Regions from separate parts of the Pseudoalteromonas sp. M58 genome, predicted to be linked through region 2. Evidence: predicted binding sites of a transcription regulator. Region 2 holds the regulator's gene; the other holds the start of a gene.

Region 1 (6,140 bases), 1.3 Mb from region 2:
CATTCCTTCACGGATGTTGCGTTTGCTACGACTACCAATAAGAGCCGTTGGATCTTCAAGGTACTGCGCTCTGATAAAGTGTGCAGGGCGCATATCAATACTTAAATGGGATGGAGTAATCACTTCACCTCGTGCTAAATTGGTAGTTGCAACTACAACAGGTGCTGATTCAGTGATTCTGACATGAACGTACTGTGCCCAGTTGTCACTATCGTTACATTTTATTTGAATAGTGACTTGGCGATTAAAGGGAGGCTCACTTGGCGTTATTAGCTCAGGCTCAGAATTACATTGGCGATCGGGAATGCGGCTATCTAGCGGTAATGCGCTAAACTGTATTTTGTTATCATTTGTAGTCACTGCTTTTTGAGCAACATAAGATACAGCCATTTCTTGCAATAACTCTTTACTAAATACTTGTGCCTTTAGTGGCAAAGCGAAGCAGAGGCTAGCAAGAAAATAAAAAACACTGTATCTTCTGGTTTTTTTTAACAAACTCATAATGTTTCGACTATGCTTATGGTTGCAAACAGGGTATAAATATTTTGCGTCAGAATTTAGACGCCCCCGTTGTGTTATGACGCTTTATTAATTGAAAGCAATTATCGTTCCTTATATTTGTTTTCTTAGGAGATTTAAATGGCAGGTATTTTAGACTCAGTAAACCAACGTACACAGTTGGTTGGGCAAAACCGCTTGGAATTATTGTTATTTAAGCTTAATGGGCGTCAGCGCTTTGGTATTAATGTGTTCAAGGTAAGAGAAGTTCTTCAATGCCCTCCATTGACTAGCATGCCGAAATCTAACACTTATATCCGTGGCGTAGCACATATTCGTGGGCAAACTATTTCGGTAATTGACTTATCTATGGCTGTAGGTGGGCGCCCAATAAAAAGCATAGAAGATGGCTTTATAATAATTGCTGAGTATAACCGTACAGTGCAAGGATTCTTAGTGGGTGGTGTTGAACGTATAGTTAACATGAACTGGGAAAAAATAATGCCACCGCCGTCAGGAGCGGGTCGTTATTCTTATTTAACAGCCGTCACTGAAATTGAAAATGAGCTCGTTGAGATACTCGACGTAGAAAAAATCTTAAACGAAATCTGCCCAGTTAATACTACCGTGAGCGATGATGTTGCCTCGCAAGGTAATATACAAAAAGATTTAGGCGAGAGAATAGTATTTATTGCTGATGATTCGGCTGTTGCGCGAAATCAAGTAAAACGAGCATTGGAACCATTAGGTGTAACAACTGAGTTGGCTAAAAATGGTAAAGAAGCTTTAATAAGATTAAAAGAAATTGCAGAGCTCGATTGCGTAAATGATATTACAGAGCGAGTAGGGCTACTCATTTCTGATGTAGAAATGCCAGAAATGGATGGTTACACGCTGACTGCAGAAATCAAAGCTAATCCTAAACTTGCGCCACTACATGTGATTTTACACACATCATTGAGTGGTGTTTTCAATCAAGCGATGATTGAAAAAGTAGGAGCAGATGATTTTATTGCAAAATTTAACCCAGACGAGCTTGCAACAGCCGTTAATAAATGGGTTCATCGTGATTAATAAACATAGGTGTTATTGATTTGACTAATAAAGATTTGCAGCAAAACGAATACGATCAATTTCGCTTATTTTTAGAACAACAGTGCGGTATTGTTTTAGGTGAAAATAAGCAGTATTTAGTAAAGAGCCGTTTGGCACCATTAATGTCTCGATTTAATGTTGAATCGTTGTCTGAATTGGTAAGTAAAACTCTCGGTGTGCATGAGCGCCAGTTGCGCGCAGCCGTTGTTGATGCCATGACAACCAATGAGACATTGTGGTTTAGAGATCAGTATCCGTTTGAGTTACTTAAAACCAGATTATTCCCTGAGTTTAAAACGTTAAACAGGCCATTAAAAATATGGTCTGCGGCGAGCTCATCAGGACAAGAACCCTACTCAATAGCGATGTCGGTTGCTGAGTTTCAATCCAGCAGCCCTGGTGTTTTAAAAATGGGTGCACAAATAATTGGTACAGATATATCAAATACCATGCTTGATATGTGTAAACATGCTGAATATGATGCATTGGCATTGGCTCGCGGACTCTCTGCTGAACGTCGTAAAAAGTTTTTTAAAGACAGCGGCAATGGTATGGCACAAGTGGTTGATTCATTGAAAAAGCAAGTGAGCTTTAGGCATTTAAATTTGCTCGATTCGTACGCTTTAATGGGTAAGTTCGATATTATATTTTGCCGTAATGTTTTAATTTACTTTTCACCTGAGGTGAAAGCCAAAATAATTGCACAATTCTCTCAAGCACTTAACCCTAAGGGGTATTTATTTTTAGGTGCGTCGGAGTCTATGTCTGGTTTAAGTACTGACTTTGATATGGTGCGTTGTAACCCTGGTATCATTTATCAAAAGAAATGACCTTCATTAATATATTATCCCTCCTCTAAACGACGCCTATTGCGTCGTTTTTTGTTTTTATCATCACTATTTTCACTGCTGGCTCATTTATTGCTTTATCGGTACTGAGTCAATTTTTTGGAGGTAGTTATGGCTATCAGTTTTGATAAAGCATTAGGCGTGCATCCGCATGCGATGTTGATCCGTTCGCAAAGAGCAGAAATGCTCGCTACTAATATCGCAAATGCTGATACGCCCGGCTATAAAGCAAAAGATATCGACTTTGCCTCAGCATTAAAAACGGCAAAGTCCAACCAACTAAGCGGCAATACCATGGTAAGAACCAATGAAAAACACATTGCCGGTGGTACCCGTAGTGTAGGTAGTAATGAACTATTTCGTACGCCAAATCAAACAGATACAGGTGATGGCAACTCTGTTGATATACAAGTGGAACGGAACTTGTATACACAGAATGCTATGGAGTATCAGGCCAGTGTCCAGTTTCTTAATGGTAAATTTAAAGGCCTGAAAAAAGCCCTCGGTAGTCAAGGAGCCTAATTATGAGTTTATATAATGTGTTTGATATTGCTGGTTCTGGTATGAGCGCGCAAAACGTGCGATTAAATACCACGGCAAGTAATATCTCTAATGCCAATACAATTAGCTCTTCACAAAATGAGACGTACCGAGCGCGACAACCTGTATTTGCTGCGGAGCTAACAAAAGCGTCAGCGTCAGCAAGCAACCCACAGGGCTCTGCCGTTGGTGTAAAAGTGTTAGGAGTGGTTGAAAGTAATAAACCACTACAAATCGAATATAACCCAAATCACCCGAGTGCGGATGAAAATGGATATATTTACAAACCCAACGTGAATGTTGTTGAGGAGATGGCAAATATGATTTCTGCTTCTCGCTCTTATCAGACAAATGTTCAAGTTGCTGATGCAGCTAAGCAAATGTTAAGTAAAACACTGCTGTTAGGTCAGCGGTAACTGAGGGTAGCTCATGAGTAACGATATTAGTACTTCTTCATCCTACATGGACTCTTTACGTTGGCAAGATAAGCAAGTGCCAAAAAAAGAAGAGAGTGACGCGTTAACCCAAGAAGATTTCTTTTCGTTGTTAACACAGCAGTTGTCATATCAAGATCCCAGCAAACCAGCTGATAACGATCAGATGATTGCACAAATGACAAACTTTACTATGGCTGAAGGGATCTCAAATTTAAACTCTAACTTTGAGTCTTTAGCTGCGTCGATGACATCAAATTCAGCATTGCAAGCATCAACACTGGTTGGTAAGCAAGCGCTGCTGGAGTCTGACACACTTGAGCTTAATGAGTCGGGTGAGGTAAAGGGAGCGATTGTTGCTGAAAAGCCGGTAGACAATTTAACGCTTCGTATTGAAGATGCATCAGGGCAATTAGTTAAAACTATTGATTTAGGCACGCAGCCTGCAGGTGCGGTTCGCTTTGCATGGGATGGTAAAAACGAAGCGGGTGAACGACTTCCTCCTGGTGAATACAATGTTAAAGCTGAAGGCAGTACGGATGGCGAATTCTCTAGCTTACCAATTGCCTCATTCAAAAATATTGAGAGTGTTAATATTAATGGCTCAAGCGGCATTATTATTAATACCAAAGAAGGTGCGGTTAGGCTGACTGATGTCGCAGAAATCGCGTAATAGATTTTATGTATTTTTTAGCCAATAGGCTAAATATTTTTTAGGTTAGAGGTTAATTATGAGCTTCAATATTGCATTAACAGGCCTTGCTGCCGCACAAAAAGATTTAGATGTTACCGCCAATAATATTGCCAACGTAAATACCACGGGCTTTAAAGAGTCTCGCGCTGAATTTGCTGATGTATACGCATCATCAGTATTTAGCGCCGGTAAAACGAAAAATGGTGATGGTGTACAAACCACTATGGTTGCCCAGCAGTTTCATCAGGGCTCGCTGCAGTTTACTAATAATTCACTGGATTTAGCGATCACAGGTGAGGGGTATTTTGCTACCAGTCAAGACTTAGGCGCACAAGACTTTACCTACACGCGTGCGGGTGCATTTAAGCTTAATAAAGATAACTTTGTTGTAGATGCTAAAGGTAATTTTTTACAAAGCTTCCCAGTTGATGAAGTTAGTGGTGATACGACCTCTGTAAGTCTTAGTACTTCATCTGCTTTACAAATACCAGATTCTTCGGGCTCTCCGCGCTCTACTTCAAACGTTTATACATCATTTAACGTCGATTCTCGAGAAGATGTAATAGCTGTCCCTTTTGATGCAACAGACAGTACTACTTATAACTCTTCGACATCGACCACAATGTATGACTCACTTGGTGAGCCACATGTTCTACAATTCTTTTTTGTAAAAACAGCGCCTAATGAATGGCAAGTACATGGTACGCTTGATAAAACTCCCTTTGATGCAACTGGTGCCGCGACAGCAACACCAAGCCCGCTAAGTACCTTTGGGTTTGATGCTAGCGGTTTGCCTGCAACGACTAATGGTGCTCCAAATGTTGGTCCAACCTTTACTGATGTTAATTTAACCGGAGCTAATTTATCGGGTATTTTATCTAATGGCGCCCAATTTGATGATATTGCGATTAATTGGCGCGATGAGGCCGGTACTGCAAATAGAACGCCTACTCAATATGCGAGTCGCTTTGAGGTGAAAGCACTAGAGCAAGATGGTGCGACAGTAGGTCGCTTAGCGGGTATTGATATTGGTACAGATGGAAAAGTTGTTGCATCTTACAGTAATGGTGATTCAACTTACTTAGGTCAAGTTGCCATGGTGCGCTTTTCAAACTCACAAGGTTTGCAGCAAGTAGGTGACACTTCATGGAAAAAAAGTTTGACCTCGGGGGAACCAATTGCGGGTGAGCCAGGTTCAGGCACACTAGGCAACATTAATTCGTCAGCTCTTGAGCAGTCTAACGTAAACTTAACCAATGAGCTGGTTGATTTGATTAGTGCGCAGCGTAACTTCCAAGCAAACTCTCGTGCGCTTGAGGTTAACTCAACTATTCAACAGAACATCCTTCAGATCAGATAATCATATTTTGATTTACTAAGGCTGCTTAGTGCAGCCTTTTTTATTCCTCTCCTAAAATCTTATTCACACTTAAATTTAATTTGGCACTTATATTGCATTTACTCATACATAGATTTCTTAATGAGTCGATGTTATGGATAAAATGGTCTACATAGCGGCATCTGGCGCTAAACAAAGCATGCAAGGGCTTGCTCTTAAAGCCAATAATTTGGCAAATGCGAATACCACTGGGTTTAAATCTGATTTTGCGCAAGCACGGTCAATGCAGGCTTTCGGTGAAGGTTTGCCGACTCGTGTTTTTGCTATGCAGGAGCGCCCAGGATCTAACATGACATCGGGCGGTGTTGTCGAAACAGGTCGCAGCCTTGATATTGCTATGAGTGATAATGCATGGCTGAGTGTTCAGGATGCCTCCGGTAATGAAGCCTATACAAAAGTGGGTTCGTTAAATATAACGGCTGAAGGAATGTTGACTACCAGCGACGGTCGTCAAGTTATTGGCGAAGGTGGGCCAGTCATATTACCTGTACCGATTGAAAAAATTGAATTTAGCAAAGATGGCACTATTCAAGTTCGCCCTCAAGGTGCACCGGCTAACTTTTTAGAAGAAGTTGATCGGCTAAAAGTAGTTGATGCAAACAACGCTACACTCGAGAAGGGGAACGATGGCT
Region 2 (6,140 bases):
TTCAAACTCTGGTGAAACCAGCGAAGTACTTAATATTATTCCAGTATTAAAGCGCATTGGTGCCAAAATGATTGCCATGACAGGCAACCAAGGCTCAACCATGGCAACATTGGCAAATGTGCATGTGTGTATTAAAGTTGAACAAGAAGCCTGCTCATTGGGCTTAGCACCTACTGCAAGTACCACTGCCACACTCGCTATGGGTGATGCCATGGCGGTGGCATTATTAGAAGCACGCGGCTTTACTGCTGATGATTTTGCACTATCGCACCCTGGTGGTAGCTTAGGCAAGCGATTACTCTTAACTCTTAAAGATGTTATGCACAGTGGTGCTGATACACCTATCATTAACGAGACGCAAACGATTAAAGATGCCTTAATTGAAATGTCGGCCAAAGGACTCGGCATGACCGCTATTGTTGATAGTGACCAGCAATTATCAGGCCTGTTTACCGATGGCGATTTACGCCGTATTTTAGAGCAACGTATTGACATTCATAGCACTGAAATTAATGTTGTGATGACCAAGTCGTGTACTACAGCCACCCAAGAGATGCTCGCGGCTGAAGCGTTAAATATTATGGAACAAAAACGTATTAATGGTTTAATTGTAATTAATGAGCATAATCAACCGATTGGCGCACTAAATATGCAAGACTTACTTAAAGCGGGAGTGCTATAAATGCAATTTGAAGATCTCTATCAACCGCTAAGTGATGATGCAAAGGCGCGCGCAAAAAAAGTAAAGCTATTAATTTGTGATATTGATGGTGTATTTTCTGATGGCCGTATTTACCTTGGAAACCAAGGTGAAGAACTCAAAGCATTTAACACCAAAGACGGATTTGGTATCAAAGCCCTGATTAACAGCGGTTTTGAAGTCGCCGTAATCACTGGGCGCCATTCTCATATAGTGCAGCAACGTATGAGCAGTTTAACCGTACAACATATATATCAAGGCCAAGAAGACAAGCTTATAGCCTATCAAGAATTAAAACAAAAATTAGCGCTTAGCGATGAGCAAATTGCTTATATAGGTGATGATGGCCCAGACATGCCAGTAATGGAGCAAGTCGGTTTTGCGGTTGCCGTAAACGATGCTCATCCACTTATTAAACGTTTATCACATTATGTAACCCAACTGCCCGGCGGTTTTGGTGCGGTAAGAGAGCTGACAGACTTACTTATGCTCGAAAATAACAAGCCACTAACTAGCCAAGGAACGAGTTCATGAATGTAGCGCGCATTATACTGAGCGTTTTATTCATAAGCTGTATGGTTTGGCTCTGGTATCCTTATTTTACTAAGGTTGATATTACTGCAAGCGAAGAAACACAAGTTATTGCTAAGCCTGATTATACCGCTATTGAGCTAAAACAAACGGCTTATAATGAACAAGGTAAAGTGAGCCATAAGGTAACTGCGGTAAAAATGGAGTTGTATCAACAACTCGGTTTTACCTTTTTTGAAAAGCCTATATTCACTTTATACAACGAGCAGCAAACATGGCGTATTAACGCCGATGAAGCCACCCTCTACGACGACCGTCAACTGGTGTTAGAGGGTAATGTAACCGCTCAAAACTTAGTAGATAACGCCATGATCGATACGATCAACGCCCAGACCATCAATGTTGATATAAAACTATTAACCATGCAATCACAGCAGCCTGTCGTTATTACAGGACCTAATTTAAAAATCACAGGTAAAGGCCTTGAGGCCGATTTAAAAACCGAGGTGATTAAACTTATTAACCATACGCGAACCCTATATTATGACCAATAACCTATTTAAAATTTTAATTTTTCCCTCACTATTAATTGCTTTTAACAGTAATGGCGCTGAACCTGCTGAAGCCCCCGCTGCTAATCAAATTTCAATTAGTGCAGATAAGCAAGAAGGTCAATTAAAAGAAAACGTAGGCATTTTTGAGAAAAATGTTGAAATTATTCATGGTAATCGCCGTATCACAGCTGACCGTTTAGAAGTGCATAAACGCGATGAGCTAGGCGATAACAAACAGTTATTAATTGCCACAGGCAGCCCTGCATATTTTGAAGAAACCCAAGCTGATGGCACCATAATGAGCGCCAGTGCTAATGAAGTGCGTTACGATGTGTCGCTGCGTTTTTTAACCTTAATCGGCGATGCAAGCATTGCTCAAGCAGGTCAACAAATAACAGCTAAAAGTATCACTTACGATATCGAGCAGCAGTTAATTAGCGCAGAAAAAGACGAAAACTCAACAGACCGTGTACACACTATTTTAGTGCCTGTTGAAAATAAAAAAGAAGATGATAAAGGCCAACCATGAGCACATTAAAAGCAGAGCTATTAGCTAAAAGCTATAAAGGTCGTGAAGTTGTAAAAAACGTTGGCCTAGAGGTTGAAGCTGGCAGTATTGTGGGGTTACTTGGCCCTAATGGTGCAGGTAAAACCACCACCTTTTATATGATTGTAGGCCTTGTCCCTAGCGATAAAGGCAAAATATCAATTGATGATAAAGATATTACTTTATTACCGATGCACAGCCGAGCGCGTTTAGGGATTGGTTATTTACCGCAAGAGTCGTCTATTTTTAGAAAGCTGACTGTTTATCAAAACTTAATGGCTATCTTAGAAACACGTAAAGAATTAAATAAACAACAACGCGAAGATACCTTAAATAATTTACTTGATGAATTTAGCATTCAGCATATCCGCGATAGTCAAGGTATGGCTTTATCAGGTGGTGAACGTCGCCGCGTTGAAATTGCTCGCGCGTTAGCAGCAAACCCTAAATTTATCCTTTTAGACGAACCCTTTGCGGGGGTTGATCCTATCTCAGTATTAGATATTAAAAAGATTATAGAGCATCTTAAAAACCGAGGAATTGGCGTACTTATCACAGATCACAACGTACGCGAAACTCTTGATGTTTGTGAAAAAGCCTACATAGTTTCTCATGGAGAGTTAATTGCATCAGGCACTCCAGAATATGTATTAAACGATAAAACAGTACGCGATGTTTATTTAGGCGAGCAGTTCAAGCTCTAATATGTGTGTTATTACACTAAGCATCTGCTAATATTAATTATAATAATTTAAAAGGATTGTTAGAGATACATGAGGCAATCATTACAGCTGCGCATGGGCCAGCAACTTACAATGACTCCACAGTTGCAACAAGCAATTCGCTTATTGCAACTCAGTACATTGGATCTCCAGCAAGAAATTCAAGAAGCGCTCGATAGCAACCCCTTGCTTGAAGTTGAAGAACACGATTACAGCGAAGACACTGCAGGTAAAAACGAACAAAAAGCCGATAACGATGACATAACGCTAAGTGCCTCAGCTGACGATAAACCTAGCGAGTATGAGCAAGATAGCGGCGAAGCAATGACCAAAGACACTATTAGCGATGATATGGCTATGGATGTTACTTGGGATGAATATATGAGCGCTGCGCCTGCCTCTTCATCGGGCCCAATGCCAGAAGATGAATCTATTTATCAAGGCTCTTCGACTGAAACGCTGCATGAGTATTTAATGTGGCAACTTCAACTGACGCCGTTTAGTCCTACCGATGAAGCGATAGCTATTGCAATTGTAGAAGCTGTAGACGACTCAGGGATTCTAACCCTTAGCTGTGAAGAAATATTAGAAAGCTTTAACCAAGAAAACGACGGCGAAGATGAAGTTGAACTTGACGAAATAGAAGCGGTACTAAAGCGTATTCAACTATTTGATCCAGTGGGAATAGCCGCGCGTAGTTTACAAGAGTGCTTGTGTATTCAGCTAAATCAATTTGATAAAGACACACCTTTTTTAAACGAAACAAAAATGATCTTAACCGATCATATTGATTTACTTGCTGCACGTGACTATCGCACGTTAATGAAAAAAACAAAGCTTAAAGAAGATGAGCTAAAAGAAATCATGACGTTGATTCATACGCTCAGCCCAAAACCGGCAGACACTATTGTCAGAGAAGAGTCTGAATACGTTATTCCTGATGTGTCGGTTAAAAAAGTTAAAGGTCGTTGGGTAGTTGAATTAAACCCAGATAGCATGCCTAAGATCAGAGTAAATAGCCAATATGCAGCTATGTCGCGTACGGTTAAATCAAGTGGTGATAGCCAGTTTATTCGCTCGCACTTACAAGAGGCTAAATGGTTTATAAAAAGCTTAGAAAGTAGAAATGACACGCTACTTAAAGTAACCAACTGTATTGTGCAGCAGCAACAGGCCTTTTTTGAACACGGTCCTGAGGCTATGAAGCCTATGGTGCTTAACGATGTGGCTGAAATGGTGGAAATGCATGAGTCGACTATATCGCGTGTTACTACGCAAAAATACATGCATACACCACGTGGCATTTTTGAGCTTAAATATTTCTTTTCAAGCCATGTAAGTACTGAAAATGGTGGCGAATGTTCATCAACAGCAATACGTGCATTAATTAAAAAATTAATCGCTGCAGAAAACTCAGCTAAACCATTGAGTGATAGTAAAATTGCAGATATATTGGCAGAGCAAGGAATTAAAGTAGCGAGGAGAACCATTGCAAAATATCGCGAATCTCTAGCTATTCCCCCGTCTAATCAACGTAAAAGTTTGATTTAAGGCGTACAACAAAGAGGAAAATGTTTATGCAACTGAATTTAACTGGTCGCCATGTAGATATTACCGACTCGCTTAGAGACTACGTAAATAGTAAATTTTCGAAGTTACAGAGGCACACTGATCACATAACGAATGTGCACGTTATTCTCGATGTAGAAAAACTAAACCAAAAAGCTGAAGCAACCGTTCATGTTAGTGGCGCTGAGATTTTTGCCTCTACTGAGCATCAAGATATGTATGCCGCTATAGACTCGCTCATTGACAAGCTAGATCGTCAAGTAATTAAACACAAAGAGAAACTTGCTCGACACTAACACTATGAAACTAAGCTCACTTATCTGTCAGGACTGCAGTAAAGCTGCGGTCCTTTTTAATAGTAAAAAAAGAATTTTAGAATTTATCAGTGAATTGGCTCACAATAAGCTGCCCTATTTAACACAACAAGATATTCTTAATGCATTAACTGCAAGAGAAAAGCTAGGAAGTACAGGCATTGGTCGAGGCATTGCTATTCCACATGGTCGCATGAGTGGTGCTCAAGAGCCCCTAGCTTTGATTTTAGTGAGCGAAACAGCTATTAATTTTGATGCGATTGATAACCGACCGGTTGACATTTTTGTCGCGTTAATTGTTCCCGATGGCGATAATCAGCAGCATTTGAAGACGCTAGCCACGATTGCTGATAAGCTCAATGATAAAGAATTTTGTAAACAGTTACGCGCCGCCAAATCGGATAGCGAACTGTATCAGGTTATCGTCAGTCAATCGTAGTAATAAAGAAAGGTGATAAATGGAATTAATAATTATAAGCGGTCGTTCAGGGTCAGGTAAATCTGTGGCGTTACGCGTTGTGGAAGACTTAGGTTATTATTGTGTAGACAATATTCCTCTTAATTTATTACCATCATTAGTGCGCAGTGTTTCCGACAGTTATAATAAAATTGCCGTGAGTGTTGATGTACGTAACCTACCTAAAGAGCAACAGCAGTTTAATGAAATCATTGAATATTTACCTGGTTTTACTAAACCAACGGTATTTTATTTAGACAGTGACGATCAAACATTAATAAAACGTTTTTCAGAAACGCGACGTCTCCACCCTTTATCTATTGATTCTTTGCCGCTTGATTTAGCCATAAAAAAAGAAAAACAACTACTTGATGTATTGATTAACCGTGCTGATTATATGATTGATACCACAGATTTAAGTGTGCATCAGCTTGCTGAGTCTATTCGTGAAAAAATACTCGGAAAAAAAGATAAACAACTGATCATTACCTTTGAGTCATTTGGTTTTAAACACGGCATCCCTAAAGAAGCAGATTACGTATTTGATGCCCGCTTTTTACCAAACCCACATTGGGAGCCTGAGCTTAAGCCACTTACAGGGCTGGACCAACCAGTAAAAGACTACCTAGCAAGTCACAGTATAGTGCAAAAATTTACATGGCAAATTCAAACATTTGTGCAAACATGGCTGCCGCATTTAGAACGAAATAACCGCAGCTACTTAACCATTGCAATTGGCTGTACCG

Evidence for each region. The regulator sigma-54, encoded in region 2, starts transcription at its own class of promoters, with help from an activator protein. The targets are predictions, from matches to a motif close to GTTGGCACGNNNNTNGNNT.
Region 1: flgB (flagellar basal body rod protein FlgB) is a predicted target of sigma-54. The motif match lies at 2,501-2,519, and genes of this name have one in related genera.

Annotation. Positions count from the first base shown of each region.
Region 1 covers NZ_CP152390.1:2,438,373-2,444,512, reverse strand. The annotation lists gene flgA (flagellar basal body P-ring formation chaperone FlgA) at 1-501, opposite strand, end outside; gene AAGD16_RS11340 (chemotaxis protein) at 640-1,572, shown strand; gene AAGD16_RS11335 (protein-glutamate O-methyltransferase CheR) at 1,593-2,423, shown strand; gene flgB (flagellar basal body rod protein FlgB) at 2,553-2,963, shown strand; gene flgC (flagellar basal body rod protein FlgC) at 2,966-3,397, shown strand; gene AAGD16_RS11320 (flagellar hook assembly protein FlgD) at 3,411-4,088, shown strand; gene flgE (flagellar hook protein FlgE) at 4,147-5,469, shown strand; gene AAGD16_RS11310 (flagellar basal body rod protein FlgF) at 5,603-6,140, shown strand, end outside.
Region 2 covers NZ_CP152390.1:426,340-432,479, reverse strand. The annotation lists gene AAGD16_RS02000 (KpsF/GutQ family sugar-phosphate isomerase) at 1-682, shown strand, start outside; gene kdsC (3-deoxy-manno-octulosonate-8-phosphatase KdsC) at 683-1,234, shown strand; gene lptC (LPS export ABC transporter periplasmic protein LptC) at 1,231-1,785, shown strand; gene lptA (lipopolysaccharide transport periplasmic protein LptA) at 1,775-2,314, shown strand; gene lptB (LPS export ABC transporter ATP-binding protein) at 2,311-3,036, shown strand; gene AAGD16_RS01975 (RNA polymerase factor sigma-54) at 3,106-4,605, shown strand; gene hpf (ribosome hibernation promoting factor) at 4,632-4,919, shown strand; gene ptsN (PTS IIA-like nitrogen regulatory protein PtsN) at 4,924-5,376, shown strand; gene rapZ (RNase adapter RapZ) at 5,396-6,140, shown strand, end outside.